Chelatococcus sp. YT9: one gene and its partner. The protein of the gene in region 2 interacts with the protein of the main gene of each other region in a pairwise test. Links are inferred from orthologs where the notes say so. Each region holds a gene or a part of one and is shown on either strand. Other genes may lie near its edges.

Region 1 (7,138 bases), 1.1 Mb from region 2 along the record:
ATGGAAGTCGGGCGCTACTACCTGAAGCAACGTAACTACACCGCTGCCATCAACCGCTTCCGCATCGTGGTCAGCAAATATCAGACGACCCGCCATGTCGAAGAGGCGCTGGAGCGTCTCGTGGAGGCCTATATGGCACTCGGGATCGTCGCCGAAGCGCAGACGGCGGCCGCCGTGCTCGGCCACAACTTCCCGGACAGCCAGTGGTATAAAGATGCCTATGCGCTTCTCGCCAAGGACGGGATCCAGCCGCGTGAAGACACCGGCTCCTGGATCAGCAAGCTCTTCAGCGGTGGCCGGACGGGCTAACTCGCCTCTCGGACTGGCGGCCCTTGCGAAGCGGGCCGTCAGCCTCACATACGTGCGTTATTTCGGTTGCATTGATCGCTCCTGTTGCGTTGAGACTGGCTGATGCTGACCCAGCTCACGATTCGCGACATCGTCCTCATAGACCGCCTCGATCTCACGTTCGACGGCGGTCTCAGTGTTTTGACGGGCGAAACCGGTGCCGGAAAGTCGATCCTGCTCGATGCTTTCGCCCTGGCGCTCGGTGGCCGCGGCGATGGCTCGCTGGCCCGGCATGGTCAACCACAGGGTCAGGTCACGGCTGTCTTTGATCTCGCGAGCGATCATCCGGTGCGCCGGTCGTTGGCCAGCTACGATATCGAATCGGACGGCGATCTCATCTTGCGCCGGGTTCAATATGCCGACGGCCGGACGCGCGCCTTTGTCAATGACCAGCCCGTCAGCGTCCAGGTGTTGAAGGCCATCGGCGGCGAGCTCGTCGAGATCCACGGCCAGCATGACGACCGCGCCCTCGTTGACCCCGCGCAGCACCGCTCCCTTCTCGACGCTTTCGGCGGTCTCAATGCTGATGCGGCGGCTCTGCGCGAGGCGCATGCCAGGCTGGCGGACACCCGGGGCAACTTGAAGCGCCATACCGACAGGATGGAAGCGGCCCGCAAGGAAGTCGATTTCCTGCGTCACGCGGTGGAGGAGCTTTCGCGGCTGGCACCGGAGGCCGGTGAGGAAGAACGGCTCGCCGAGCGCCGCCAGACGATGATGCAGGCCGAGAAAGTGGCAAAGGATATCGCTGAAGCATTCGATGCTGTCAGCGGTCCCGCTTCTCCGGTTCCGGTGCTGTCGGCGGCGGTACGGCGTCTCGAGCGGCGGGCTACGCAGGCGCCGCAGCTAGTTGAGCCCAGCGTGAAAGCGCTCGATGCGGCTCTCGTCGCCCTTGACGATGCGCGCGCGGTTATCGAGACGGCCTTGCGTGATGCTGAATTCGATCCGCGGGACCTTGAGATGGTCGAGGAGCGGCTGTTTGCCCTGCGCGCGGCTGCCCGCAAATATGACGTGCCGGCCGACGACCTTGCCGCATTGTGCGAGCGCTACACGTCTGATGTCGCCAGCATCGATGCCGGCGAGGCCGAGCTTGCGACGCTGGAGCAGGCCGTCGTTGCCGCGGAAGCGCTTTACGTCAGGAGGGCAGAGGCCCTCAGCAAGGCACGCCGCAAAGTGGCAGCGAAGCTCGATGCGGCTGTCAATGCCGAGCTACCGCCGCTTAAGCTGGAGCGGGCGCGTTTCATCACGCGGGTCGACGTGGACGAGACGGCGCGCCTCGCTGAGGGCTTCGACCGGGTCGAGTTCTGGGTGGAGACAAATCCGGGAACCCGGCCGGGACCGCTGATGAAGGTTGCCTCGGGCGGCGAGCTCTCCCGCTTCATGCTCGCGCTGAAGGTCGTGCTCGCGGATCGCGGCTCCGCTCCGACACTGGTTTTTGACGAGATTGACACCGGCGTCGGCGGGGCGGTGGCTGATGCCATTGGTGCGCGGCTCGGACGGATGGCGGATCAGGTTCAGGTCATCGCTGTCACCCACGCGCCGCAGGTGGCCGCGCGCGCCGACAGCCACTTCCTCATCGCCAAGGAGGCTGTGTCAGCCAAGGACAAGCGCGTGGCCACGCGGGTGCTGCCGCTCGAGGCTGATACGCGGCGCGAGGAGATCGCTCGCATGCTCGCCGGGGCCACGATCACCGAGGAGGCCCGCGCCGCCGCTGCCCGCCTTCTGGAAGCGGCGGGGTGAAGGCTTTATAAGGCGGCTTCAGGATTCTCTCCGTCATCGCCGAGCTTGCGCGGCGCGCGATTCGGGGCGACAGGAAGAGTCAGGCCATGTCACAGGATAACCCCCTCCGTACTGTCGCTGTTGCCGTGCTCACGCCGCGGGAGGCGAAGCGCGAGCATGCGGATCTCCAGGGGGAGATCGCCGCCCACGATATCCGCTATCACCAGCAGGATGCCCCAACGATATCGGATGCGGAGTACGATGCGTTACGGCGGCGCTATGACGAGATCGAGGCACGTTTCCCGGCGCTGAAGACGGGTGACAGCCTTTCGGACAAGGTTGGCGCCGCCCCTTCGGAGAAATTCGCCAAGATCCGCCACCGCGTGCCGATGCTCTCGCTCGCCAATGGCTTTGCCGACGATGACGTGCGCGAATTCGTGGGCCGCATTCGCCGGTTCCTCGACCTGAAGGCCGATGCGGAGATCGCCCTCACGGCCGAACCCAAGATCGACGGGCTCTCCCTCAGCCTCCGCTACCAATCGGGACATCTCGTCAGCGCAGCGACGCGCGGTGACGGCGAGGTGGGGGAGGATGTGACGGCCAACGCGCGGACGGTCGACGACATCCCGCAGCGCCTTGATGCTGCCGATGTGCCTGACGTCATCGAAGTGCGCGGTGAAGTCTACATGCGCCACGCGGATTTCACGGCGTTGAACGAGCGCCAGACATTGGCGGGCAAACCCGTCTTCGCCAACCCGCGCAACGCCGCGGCCGGCTCGCTGCGCCAGCTGGATGCCTCAATTACCAAATCCCGTCCGCTCGCCTTCTTCGCCTATGCCTGGGGTGATCGGACTGCCCTGCCGGCGGACACCCAGATGGGCGTGATCGAGGCTTTCGGTCGCTGGGGCTTCCGCATCAACCCCTGGATGAAGCGCTGCGAGACGGTCGAGGATCTGATCGCCCACTATCACGCCATCGAGGCCGAGCGCGCCAATCTCGGCTATGACATCGACGGGGTCGTCTACAAGGTGGACAGTCTGGCGCTGCAGCAGCGCCTTGGCTTCGTGTCGCGGGCACCGCGGTGGGCGCTGGCACACAAATTCCCGGCCGAGCAGGCGATGACGAAACTCCTTGCGATTGAGATCCAGGTGGGACGCACAGGCGCGCTCACGCCGGTCGCGAAGCTCAAGCCTATCACGGTTGGCGGCGTGGTAGTCTCGAATGCAACCCTGCACAATGAGGATGAGATCGCCCGCAAGGACGTTCGGGTTGGGGACACCGTCGTCGTGCAGCGCGCCGGCGATGTCATTCCCCAGGTGGTATCGGTGGTGGCCGACAAGCGGCCGGCCGGCGCCGTGCCTTACGTCTTCCCGAAGACATGCCCAGTCTGCGGCAGCCATGCGGAACGTGAAATCAATCCGCGCACGGGACGCGAGGACGTGGTGCGGCGCTGCACAGGCGGCCTGACCTGTGCCGCGCAGGCGATGGAGCGCCTCAAGCATTTCGTCTCGCGCGATGCCTTCGACATCGATGGGCTCGGCGATAAGCAGATCGAGCTCTTCTATCGCGAGGGCATGATTCGTGCGCCGCAGGATATCTTCGCGCTGGAGACCCGCGACAAGGCGAATTTGCAGAAGCTCAGGGATCGCGAGGGCTTCGGGGAGACGAGCGTGCGCAACCTCTTCGCCTCAATCGAGGCGAGGCGGCATGTGCCGGTCAATCGCTTCATCTTCGCGCTCGGCATCCGCCACGTGGGAGAGACGACCGCTCGCCTGCTCGCCCGGCATTTCGGCTCTTTCGATGCGCTCCGCGAGACTGCGACCCGCGCCGCCGACCAGACGAGCGATGCGTGGGCCGAACTCACCGCCATCGACGGTATCGGCATCATCGTTGCCGAAGCGATCGTGCAGTTCTTCGCCGAGGAGCACAACCAGCTGACGCTCGATGCCATCCTGGCGGAGGTCACGCCGGAGCCGCTGGAAGCCGTGCAGAGCGACAGTCCGGTCGCAGGCAAGACGGTGGTGTTCACCGGTTCGCTGGAGCGCATGTCGCGCGACGAAGCAAAGGCCATGGCGGAGGGGCTTGGCGCCAAGGTAGCCGGCTCCGTCTCCAAAAAGACGGACCTCGTGGTGGCGGGGCCCGGTGCGGGCTCCAAGCTCACCAAAGCCAAGGAGTTCGACATCGAGGTGATCGACGAGGAGACCTGGCTCCGGCGTGTCGGGCGGTTGTGAGCCCCGGTTCGCCACCGCTCCGTACGTCCGCGAAACTTGATGTCGAGACGTGACAATGCCGCTCCGCTGTGATCATTGCATTGCAACGCCGCGCGCGGTCGATGTTCTTTGTGATTGGTACCCATGCTCGAAGGTCTTCCTCCCCACACTCCCACCCATGTGCTGCGCATCGAGACCGATGAGGCGTCGGCCCGGCGGCTGACGGATTTGCTCGGGGAGGTCTTCGATCCTGCGGAGACCGCCGTCGCTGCCTTCGAAATTGAGCCCGCAGATCCCAAGGAGGGGAACGCCGCGGCGCAGCCCTGGCTGCTGGAAGCCTATTTCTCGCGCGAGCCCGATGAGACGGCTATCCGCGATCTTCTGCGCCTCATCGTCGGGGAAAGGGCCGATACGGCTGTGTTTGATGCGGTTGCCGCCAAGGATTGGGTGAAGGCGAGCCTCGATGGCCTCAAGCCGGTGCGGGCAGGGCGTTTTCTCGTCCACGGCGGCCATGACCGTGACGTGGTGAAGACCAACGACATTGCGCTTGAAATCGAAGCAGCGCTGGCCTTCGGTACAGGCCACCACGGAACGACCCTCGGTTGCCTCATGGCACTCAAGGACGTGCTGAAGCAACGGCGGCCGCGTCATGTTCTCGATGTCGGCACCGGCACGGGCATCCTGGGAATCGCTGCCGCCAAGGCTCTCAAGACGCGGGTTATCGCCGGCGACATTGATCCCATCGCGGTCGAGGTAGCGCGGCGCAATGCGCAGCTCAACGCGGCGGCCGGCCATCTCCGTCTCTATGTCGCGCCTGGCGTGCGCCACGCCCTCGCGGGGCGGCCGGGGCGGTTCGACCTTGTCTTCGCCAATATCTTGGCACGGCCGCTCAGGCGCTTGGCGCCCTCCATCGCGGCGGTGCTGGCGCCCAACGGCTTGCTCGTGCTTTCCGGATTGTTGCCGGGCGATGTCCCCGGTGTGCTTTCGGCCTATGCAGCCCAGGGACTGCGCCTCATGCAGCAAAGCCAGCGCGACGGCTGGGCAACCCTGCGTCTGCGCAAGGGCGGTGCAGCCGCTCGCAAGCCGAGGCGCCCGACAGCAAAAGCCCGCCCCTGGCTTTGACCGGGCGGGCTCGCGAACAACCGTTCCGCTGCCTCGAAAGCTTCGAGGCTTTGGCAGGGACCGTTGGCTGATAGTCTTTAGATATTCGGATAGCGCTTTGCCATCTCGGCGCGCAGTTCCATCGCTTCATGAACGACGTCGTGCACTGCGGCGATGAAGCGTGCCACGCTGTTGAAGAGGGTCACCAGGATCATCTCAATGTTCCTTGCTGTGCTTCCCCTGCGGAATACCGTCATCGTGGAAGCGTCGACAACGGATCGAGGCCTTAGCCTCACCAAACATCAGTTCGCGGATTTTTCCGCCTTGTGCATCGCGACCAACTCGCGTGCCAATGAGGGATAGTGCTGTTCGAAATAGCGCTGGGCCTTCGCCATCTGCGCCGCCTCGATCTTCGCCCAAAGCCGCTCAATAAAACCGACAGCCTTCCGCGGCTTCTTCGCCGCTACGGCATAGCCGGACATTGCTACTTCTGCCATTGCCGCCTCCGGATCTGGACGGACATCGCCGTCCCTTCATGCATCGCAATATAGGGAATGCTGCATCTGCGAAGAAGATGGGTCAGCGCATATGACCTAACTTAGATATGCAATAAATGCAGGTCTCGTGCGGATCTTGCCTCTCGATGCACGCGAAATGCGCCCAGGGTGCATGTTTCCGTGTCAAAACGGGCAAAAACTGGCCTGTCGCGTTGCGGCGGCGTTAACCCGTCATTAGTCTTGATCGACACGTTCGCGGATGAATACGGTGGGATCTCAATGGCATCTTCTGTTTTCCAGAGCTTCGACAAGCCCACCTCGGCGTCAACCGGTGCTCCCCGTCTCGCAGCCCTGCGCGAGGAACTCGTCAGACGTGGTGTCGACGGCTTTGTGGTGCCACGGGCTGACCAGCATCAGGGGGAATATGTGCCCCCGAGCGATGACCGTCTTGCATGGCTGACCAGTTTCTCAGGCTCGGCGGGATATGCCGTGGTGCTGGTGAATGCGGCTGCGGTGCTTGTGGATGGCCGCTATACGCTGCAGGTGCGAGATGAAGTCGACTTAGACGTCTTCACACCGGTTGCGCTAGCGGAAACAAGCGTCGAAAGCTGGATCGAGGCCAATCTGCCGGCCGGGGGCCGGCTGGGCTACGATCCCTGGCTGCACACGGTGCCGCAGGCCGAGCGTCTGGCTGCCGCCGTGGATGCAGCTGGCGGGGAACTGGTGGCGCTGTCCCCGAATCCGTTAGACTTGGTGTGGAGCGATCGTCCGGCTGCACCCGCGTCACCGGTCGTCGTTCATCCGTCGGAGTTCGCGGGCGAGGCTGCGGATGCGAAAGTAGCCGCCGTGCAGGAGGCGCTCTCCAAGGCGCGTGTCGGCGCCCTTGTCATCAGTGATCCGCATAACCTTGCCTGGCTCTTCAACATCCGTGGCGGCGACGTCAGTCACACGCCCCTCGTTTTGGCCTACGCGCTCCTGCCGGCGCAGGGACGCGCGACTTTGTTCATCGAGCCTGGGCGTGTCGATCAAGAGGTTCGCGCCCATCTCGCTGGTGTCGCCGATATCGTCTCGCCGGCGGCCTTTAACGAAGCTCTCGCGGCGGTCGCGGCCAAGGGAGCGCCAGTACGCCTCGACGCTGCGACAGGTGCGATGGCGCTGAAACAGGCGATCGAGCAGGGTGGCGGCAGGGTGGATGTCGGCGCGGATCCCATCACGCGATTGAAAGCTGTTAAGAATGCCGTGGAGCAGCAAGGCAGCCGCAGCGCC
Region 2 (8,410 bases):
AGCAAAGTTGAGGGACTCGAGCCGACGCCCGGGCTGGGTGATCTGTTGGCCTTTGCTCGTGCACATGGCATCGGCTGCGCCGTCGTCACTAACGCGCCGCGCGATAACGCGATGCTCCTCCTGAAGGGTCTGAAGCTCGATGCCCGTTTCGAAGCGGTGGTCATCGCCGATGAACTCCCTGCCCAGAAGCCCGATCCCTTGCCGTATCTCACCGGGCTTGAGGTCCTGAACGGCGACGCGCGACGCGCTCTTGCCTTCGAGGATTCTCGCTCCGGCATCAAGGCTGCCACGGCGGCCGGCATCCTGACTGTCGGCCTGACGACGTCGCTCAGCGAAGCGGCCTTGATGGACGCCGGGGCCTCACTTGCCGTGAACGATTTCACGGATCCACGGTTGGGAAGCCTCATTCGCGACCATCTTGGAATAGGTTAGCAGGGGCAAGATTGGCGGCATCCGGCAGGTGCTGCGCAATATCATGCGCCATCTGCGATGATTAAATAGCTTAATATATGAAAGCATATCTCATGCAGGAGCGTGAAATATGCAGAATGCGTTTGTTTTTCTCGGTAATGAAATCGGAAATATTTCCGCGGCAGTTATAAAGCAATGCAGGTTTTATGTTGAGTCGTCCCCGGATTACCGATTTGCGACGTTCTGTAACCGTGGCTCGAGTTTTTCGCCAGCCGTACGAGGCTGTCTGTCGGTGTTGCCCGAGTTCAGCACCGTTCACCTCGGTTTCATTGCCGCCCCGGATGGCCGACAAGTCATAGGCCGCACCCATCTTTTCCCCGATGTACCATCTTCCTTCGGGCGCATCCGCCGTGGCTTGATGGACCGCCGGGCGAAAATCTTTCCGTCGGTTTGGCTGCCGCCCCATGACCACGGGCGCGACAGGTTGATCGGGGCGCTCGATATTGGCCATTTCCTCCTCGATCTTGGGGTTCAGCCGCGTTTCCGCGTCAACCTGGCTCCAGGCTTGACCGACAACGCCATGTTTCACATCAACAATTTCCTCGCCACCAATGACGTTCCCATCACCTTGGTGACTTCACCGGCCGCCTGGTTTCCTGACTTTATCGGTGAAATGCCGAAGTCGGCCGAGCGTTCACACCGGATTAGCACGGCTCTGCGGTCAGTCACCTAAGGACGGGCAGCGCCTCACGCGACTGCGAACGCAACACCTTATGCGGAATCCCGCTCTGCTCTACCTCGGCAACTCGGATGATGCCCGGATACTGGCGCAATTGCCGCTGAGCCAGATGTACCTGACCACGCCGCGTCATCGGCGCTTTGCCACCTTCGAGGTCGATGCACTCGGCTTGTCAGCAGTCGAGCCCGGGGCGTTTTCAATGCTGGGCCGAGATGCCACCATTCAAGTCTTTTGCCGGCAAACGGCTTGCGGCCGCGATATCCTGGCCCGCCATCTGTTTCAGGAGGAACGCCCGGACGGCCAACCAGCGGATGATCGGGCCATATCCGCATCGGAGTTTACGGACTTCCTGGAAGCGTTGCGGCCCCCGATGCCGTTCACCATCGTTTTTCCGCCCGGCTTTGCGCCTGTGGGGAGGCTATTGCTGCGATATCATCTCACAGCCGGAGGAAAGAGGGTGACCTGTCTTTTCGATGACCAGCGCTGGCTGGCCGAGCCGCGTGGCGCTCTGCGGGATCTCCTCTAACAGGCGTAACGATTGCCGCTAGAGAGGCGGGCGGTGCCCGAAAATGGCGCTCCCCACGCGCACATGGGTCGCGCCGAGCATGACCGCCTGCTCGAAATCGCCGCTCATGCCCATCGACAGGAGCGGCAGGCCATGGTGGCGCGCGAGCGTCGCGAGCAGGGCGAAATGCGCGGAGGGCGGTTCATCGGCTGGCGGGATGCACATCAGGCCCTCGATCGCGAGACCGTGATGGTCACGCAGACGGGCGAGAAAGGCATCGAGGTCCGCCGGAGCAATGCCGGCCTTCTGCGGCTCGAGGCCGGTGTTGACCTCGACTAGGAGGCGGGGGCGGCGGCCGGTGGCCGCTTCCTCGCGCGGAATTTCCTTGGCGAGCGCGGCGGCAAGTGATTCGCGGTCGAGCGTGTGGATGACGTCGAACAGGGCCACGGCCTCGCGGGCCTTGTTGCTCTGCAAGGGCCCGATGAGATGGAGCTCGACGCCCGGAAAGCGCTCCCGGAGCGCCGGCCATTTGGCCTTGGCTTCCTGAACGCGGTTTTCGCCGAAAACGCGCTGGCCAGCCTCGAGCACAGGCAGGATTTCCGCTGCGGCGAATGTCTTGGAGACAGCGACGAGCGTCACGTCGGACGGATCGCGCCCTTCCTCACGCGCGGTGCGGGCAATGGCATCGCGAACCGCTGCCAGCCGCGTCGCAGCGTCGGACCCGGAACTCGTATCGATGGACGATGCACTAGCCATTGTCCTCACCAAATCTTTCACTGAATCCGTCTTTGTCCATCCGGCCACAGAGGGCGTTAAAAGGCTGCCCATTGTTGACCGCTTCCTTCATTCGTGTCCTAGTCCGATCGACCTCGGTGAGGCAATGCCGCTGCGCCGCTTTTGACGCATGGGGCATGGTTCTGAGCCGATTCCCTTCATTTTGCGCTCCCTCAGGAGCGAACGACCGGACCGACGACAGCAATGAGCGTGGAGCGTTACAACCCGAAGGAAGCCGAGCCGAAATGGCGCAAGGTGTGGGACGAGCGTCAGCTCTTCCGCACCGACAATGCGGATCCGCGCCCAAAATACTATGTGCTCGAGATGTTTCCCTATCCTTCGGGACGCATCCACATGGGTCACGTGCGCAACTATACCATGGGCGACGTGGTTGCGCGCTACAAGCGCGCCAAGGGTTTCAACGTGCTGCACCCCATGGGCTGGGACGCCTTCGGCATGCCGGCCGAGAACGCGGCGATGGCGAACAAGGTGCATCCGCGCGAGTGGACCTACGCCAATATCGCATCGATGCGCGACCAGTTGAAATCGATGGGCCTGTCGCTCGACTGGAGCCGGGAGATCGCGACCTGCGATCCCGCTTATTATCGCCACCAGCAGCGCATGTTCATCGATTTCCTGAAGGCGGGCCTCGTCTCTCGCAAGACGGCGCGCGTCAATTGGGATCCGGTGGACCATACCGTGCTCGCCAACGAGCAGGTCATCGATGGACGTGGCTGGCGCTCCGGCGCGCTGGTGGAGCAGCGCGAGCTCACGCAATGGTTCTTCACCATCACACGTTACGCGCAAGACCTGGAGAACGCCCTCGATGGGCTGACGCGCTGGCCTGAGAAGGTCCGCATCATGCAGAAGAACTGGATCGGCCGGTCGGAAGGCCTCTTGGTCCGCTTCGCGCTCAAGGGCGGTGAGCCCGGTGAGGTCCAGGTTTATACCACGCGGCCGGACACCCTGTTCGGCGCGAGCTTCGTGGCGATCGCGGCGGATCATCCCATCGCCCGCAAGGCTGCCGAGGGCAATGCCGGGCTCGCGGCCTTCATCGAGGAGTGCAAGCGCACCGGCACGGCTCAGGAGATCATCGACAAGGCCGAGAAGCGCGGTTTCGACACCGGCCTCAAGGCCGTACATCCCTTCGATCCCAACTGGACGCTGCCGGTCTATGTCGCCAATTTCGTGCTGATGGACTACGGCACGGGCGCCATCTTCGGTTGCCCCGCGCATGACCAGCGCGACCTCGAGTTCGCCCGGGCCTACGGCCTGCCGGTCAAGGCCGTGGTGCGCCCGGACGGCGCCGACGATGACTTCACCGTCGCTGACACGGCTTATGACGGCGACGGCCGTCTCTTCAACTCGGCCTTTCTGGATGGCTTCGGCATTCCAGAGGCCAAGGAGGAGGTCGCCAGGCGTCTGGAAAGTCGCGACCTCGACGGGCGGCCGGTGGCCGAGCGTAAGGTCAACTATCGCCTGCGCGACTGGGGTGTGTCACGCCAGCGCTATTGGGGCTGCCCGATCCCGATCATTCACTGCGAGAGCTGCGGTGTCGTTCCGGTGCCCGCCGAAAGCCTCCCGGTGACTCTGCCCGAGGACGTCTCCTTCGACGTGCCGGGCAATCCGCTCGACCGCCATCCCACCTGGAAGCATGTGGCCTGCCCCAACTGCGGCAAGCCGGCGGTGCGTGAGACCGACACCATGGACACCTTCGTGGATTCGTCCTGGTACTATGCCCGCTTCACCGATCCCTTCCTGGAAACCGAGCCGACGGACCGGGCGGTGGTCGATCGCTGGCTGCCGGTGGACCAGTACATCGGCGGCGTGGAGCATGCGATCCTGCATCTCCTCTACTCCCGCTTCTTCATGCGGGCCATGAGCGCAACCGGCCATTCCGGGCTGGACGAGCCCTTCGAGGGCTTGTTCACCCAGGGCATGGTGGTGCATGAGACCTACCGCGGGGTGGACGGGCAATGGCTGCAGCCATCAGAGATCCGTATCACCACGGAAGGCGGCGAGCGCCGCGCCATCGAGCTGTCCACTGGCGCGGATGTCGAGATCGGCTCCATCGAGAAGATGTCGAAGTCGAAGAAGAACACGGTCGACCCTGACGACATCATCGGCACCTTCGGCGCGGATACCGCGCGCTTCTTCATGCTGTCGGACTCGCCGCCCGAGCGCGACGTCATCTGGACAGAGGACGGGGTGCAAAGTTCTCACCGCTTCGTCCAGCGTGTCTGGCGCCTCATCAATGAAGTTGCCACCATAACGGGCATCGTGAAGGACGAGCCGGCGGCCACCGAGCTCGACGCGGCCTCGCTCGCGTTGCGCAAAGCCGCCCATCGCGCGCTGGCGACGGCCGGAGAGGATATCGAACGCCTGCGCTTCAACCGCGCCGTAGCCCAGCTCTATGAACTCACCAATGCCCTCCAAGCGGCGGCCGTTGGTGCGCGTCAGGCGGGCGAGGCTGGCGGTATCGAGGATATCTCGGCCGACATGCGTTTCGCGCTCTACGAGGCGGCGACCATTCTCGTGCAACTCGCCGCCCCAATGATGCCGCATCTCGCCGAAGAATGCTGGTCGGTTCTCGGCTATACCAACCTGGTGGCTGAGACCGCATGGCCGGTCGCAGACAGTTCTCTCCTCGTCGAGGACGAGATCACGCTGCCGGTTCAGGTCAACGGCAAGCGCCGCGGCGATGTCACCGTCGCTCGTGACGCCGATTCGGCGACCGTCGAGGCGGCGGTGCTCGCGTTGGAAGCCGTGCAGCGGGCCGTTGAGGGGCGGCCGATCAAGAAGATCATTGTGGTTCCGCAAAGGATCGTGAATGTCGTCGCCTGACGTGAAGCGTCGAGCACCGCTTCTACCCGTTGTGCTCACACTGGCCGTCGCCTTGTCGCTGGGCGGATGTTTCCGCCCACTTTATGGGACGACGTCTGCCGGCACTTCTGTGCGGTCGGACCTGGCTGCGATCGAGGTCGCTCCGATGGGGGCGGCCGTCGGCCAGGAGCGCATGGCTCACTACCTGCGCAACGAGACCGTTTTTGCGCTAAACGGGGGCGCCCCGGCCGGCGACAAACGTTACCGGCTCGAGTTGACGGTTTCAGAGCGCGTTCAGACCGCGATCGTCGATTCGTCCACCGGTAACGCACAGTCGGCGACACTGATCGGGACCGCGAACTACACGCTCCGGCCCTACGCCGGGGGTGATCCGATCTTCACAGGCAAGGCCGTTGCATCCGCGTCCTACGACCGTAGCCCGCAACGCTTTGCGTCCCTGCGCGCGGCCCGGGATGCGGAGATCCTGGTCGCCAAGCAGCTGGCTGAACAGATCAAGACCCAGCTTGCGGCGCGGATGGCCAATCGGCAGGTCGCGGGCCTCTGATCGCCGATGGTCGCGGTCAAGGCCAGCGATGCCGAGACGGTGCTGCGGCGGCAGGATCTCCGCGCTGCCGTCGTGCTCCTGTATGGTCCTGACGGCGGGCTTGTTTCGGAGCGAGCGCGGGCGCTCGCGGAACGCAGCGTCAGTGATCCGGGCGATCCTTTCCAGCTCGTCAAGATGGACGGCGACGATATCGCCGGCGACCCTCTGCGGCTGGCCGACGAGGCCAATACCATCGGGCTCTTCGGCGGCAAGCGTGCCATTCGCGTCAGGGTCGGCAGCCGCAATCTGGCTCCTGCCGTCACGACGGTGCTGGCGACGCCGCCGGAGGACGCCATCATCGTCATCGAGGCGGGCGAACTCCAGAAGTCTTCGCCGCTCCGCGTTCTCTGCGAGAAATCGCCGGCCGCGCTCGCGATCGCCTGCTATGCCGACGACGCTCGCAGCCTCGCGGCGCTCATCGACACGAGCGTAAAGAGCGCAGGGCTCACCATCGATGCCGAGGCCAAGGCGCATCTGCTAGGCCTCCTCGGCGCCGACCGTGGCGCAACGCGGGGCGAGATCGACAAGCTCGTCCTCTATGCCCATGGCAAAGGGGCTATCACCGTCGAAGATATCGAGGCAGTGATCGGCGATGTTTCCGCGCTCGCCATGGATGCAGCTGTCGACGCCGCCTTTACGGGCGACTTGGTTGAACTCGACCGAGCTTTCACCAGGCTCATGGGTGAGGGGACGGATGCCGGGACGCTGCTGGGCTATGCGTTACGGCATGCGCTCATGTTGGCGCAGGCGCGCGTCGGTGTTGATCGCGGCGCGCCGACGGCCGCGGCCGTAAAGACGATGCGCGGCCTCTATTTCAAGCGCGAAAGCACCGTAGAGCGGCAGTTGCGGGTCTGGACGACGCCGATGCTGCGTGGCGTTGTCGTTGACCTTGGTGCCGGTGTTGCTGCGACACGACGGCAGGCGGGCCTTGCCAGTGAATTGGCCTTGAAATGCCTCTGGTCAGTGGCGCTGGCGGCCCGGCGGGCTGGCCGGCGGTAAGCGTCGGCCCCGTTGCTCCCTGCCGCAGGGGAGGGGGTCTCACGTCGCGAATTGCATATCGCGGCCCGTAGCTCCTCCGCCGCGGCACGCTGCGCGCAGTCTGTTTTCGCTAACAATGCCATACCGCTCGCCCGTGCGCGGAGGGGTGGGGGCTGGGATCTCACGAAGCTCAGCCTCGCCTGAAGCCGGCGCTCGCAACCATGAGATCGTGGGTATAGGCGGTGCTGATCTGGCGGGCGGCGAGATCCTGGGCCGAAATTTCCTCCACCGCCTGCCCCTTCTGCATGACAAGCAGCCGGTCGCACATATGGGTGACCACAGCGAGGTCATGGCTGACGAGCACGTAGGTCAGCCGGCGCTCGCGTCTGAGCTGCTCCAGCAGATTGAGGACTTCGGCCTGCACGGAGGCATCGAGGGCAGAGGTCGGCTCGTCCAGGAGCAGCACCTCCGGTTCCAGAAGGAGCGCCCGCGCAATGGCGACGCGCTGGCGCTGGCCGCCGGACAGCTGGTGCGGATAGCGGAAGCGAAAGCCTTTTCCCAGCCCCACCTCGTCGAGCGCGCGGGCGATGCGGCGTTCGCCGTCGCCGATGCCGTGGATGGCGAGCGGTTCGGCAAGGGCCCTGTCAATGGTCTGGCGGGGATGCAATGAGCCGTAAGGGTCCTGAAACACCATCTGGACATGGCGGTAGAAGGCCTTGCCGCGTGGATGCGCGACGGGCTTGCCGTCGAGCAGAATGGCGCCGCCACTCACCGGCGCGAGCCCGACGATGGCCCGCAGTACTGTCGATTTGCCCGAGCCCGACTCCCCGACGAGCCCGAAGGACGAACCCGCCGGCACGCTGAAGGAAACACCATCGACTGCCGCGAAATCCTCGAAATAGACAGTGAGGTTGCTGATGGTGAGGGCGTCGGTCATTGCGCCCACTCCGGCCGCCTGTCGAGCACCGGCAGGGGGTGGCGGTCATCGCCGATCTTCGGCAGGCAGTTGATGAGCCCGCGGGTGTAGGGATGCGTGGCCTCACTGAGCCGATTGGCGGCGATCTCCTCGACGATCCGCCCGCGATACATCACGAGGACGCGGTCGCAGAAGGAGGAGACGAGCCGGAGATCGTGGGAAATGAAGATGAGCCCCATCCCGCGCTCGCTGACCAGCCGGTCGAGAATACCGAGAACCTGCAGCTGCACGGTGACATCGAGCGCGGAGGTCGGCTCATCGGCGATCAGAAGCTCCGGGTCGGCTATCAGCATCATGGCTATCATGGCGCGCTGGCCCATGCCGCCGGACACCTCATGCGGATAGAGCCCGAAAATGCGCTCGGGATCACGGATCTGCACCGCGGCTAGCATTTCCAACGCGCGGTCGCGCGCGACCGCGCGCGTCACATCGCTGTGGGCGCGCAGGGTCTCTGTGATCTGCTGGCCGATGGTCATGACGGGATTGAGCGAATATTTCGGGTCCTGCAGGATCATCGCGATACGCTCGCCGCGGAAGGCGCGCCGCTCGCGCGCTGAAAGCTCCATCAGGTCCGTTCCGGCGAAGGCGAGGCGTCTCGCG

Evidence for each region. The genes of interacting proteins can lie anywhere in the genome.
Region 1: the proteins of leuS (region 2) and ligA interact in binary tests that used the Escherichia coli proteins (3 or more experiments, as listed by UniProt). The link is inferred for Chelatococcus sp. YT9 from one-to-one orthologs.

Annotation. Positions count from the first base shown.
Region 1 is NZ_JAHBRW010000001.1:2,563,269-2,570,406, forward strand. Bases 1,780-4,733 are described here. They hold ligA (NAD-dependent DNA ligase LigA), read left to right. Parts: upstream 1,780-2,171; coding sequence 2,172-4,295; downstream 4,296-4,733. Other genes in these bases: recN (DNA repair protein RecN), read left to right, coding at 1,780-2,085; KIO76_RS11725 (50S ribosomal protein L11 methyltransferase), read left to right, coding at 4,419-4,733. Also shown: KIO76_RS11710 (outer membrane protein assembly factor BamD), read left to right, coding at 1-309; more of recN, read left to right, coding at 412-1,779; more of KIO76_RS11725, read left to right, coding at 4,734-5,396; KIO76_RS11730 (hypothetical protein), read right to left, coding at 5,678-5,872; KIO76_RS11735 (aminopeptidase P family protein), read left to right, coding at 6,152-7,138. UniProt on the Escherichia coli protein: DNA ligase that catalyzes the formation of phosphodiester linkages between 5'-phosphoryl and 3'-hydroxyl groups in double-stranded DNA using NAD as a coenzyme and as the energy source for the reaction.
Region 2 is NZ_JAHBRW010000001.1:1,435,673-1,444,082, reverse strand. What follows is about bases 2,275-5,473. They hold leuS (leucine--tRNA ligase), read left to right. Parts: upstream 2,275-2,633; coding sequence 2,634-5,273; downstream 5,274-5,473. Other genes in these bases: lptE (LPS assembly lipoprotein LptE), read left to right, coding at 5,260-5,473; KIO76_RS06490 (YggS family pyridoxal phosphate-dependent enzyme), read right to left, coding at 2,275-2,411. In the rest of the region: KIO76_RS06505 (HAD family hydrolase), read left to right, coding at 1-432; KIO76_RS06500 (hypothetical protein), read left to right, coding at 542-1,144; KIO76_RS06495 (hypothetical protein), read left to right, coding at 1,185-1,676; more of KIO76_RS06490, read right to left, coding at 1,695-2,274; more of lptE, read left to right, coding at 5,474-5,817; holA (DNA polymerase III subunit delta), read left to right, coding at 5,824-6,855; KIO76_RS06470 (ABC transporter ATP-binding protein), read right to left, coding at 7,025-7,771; KIO76_RS06465 (ABC transporter ATP-binding protein), read right to left, coding at 7,768-8,410.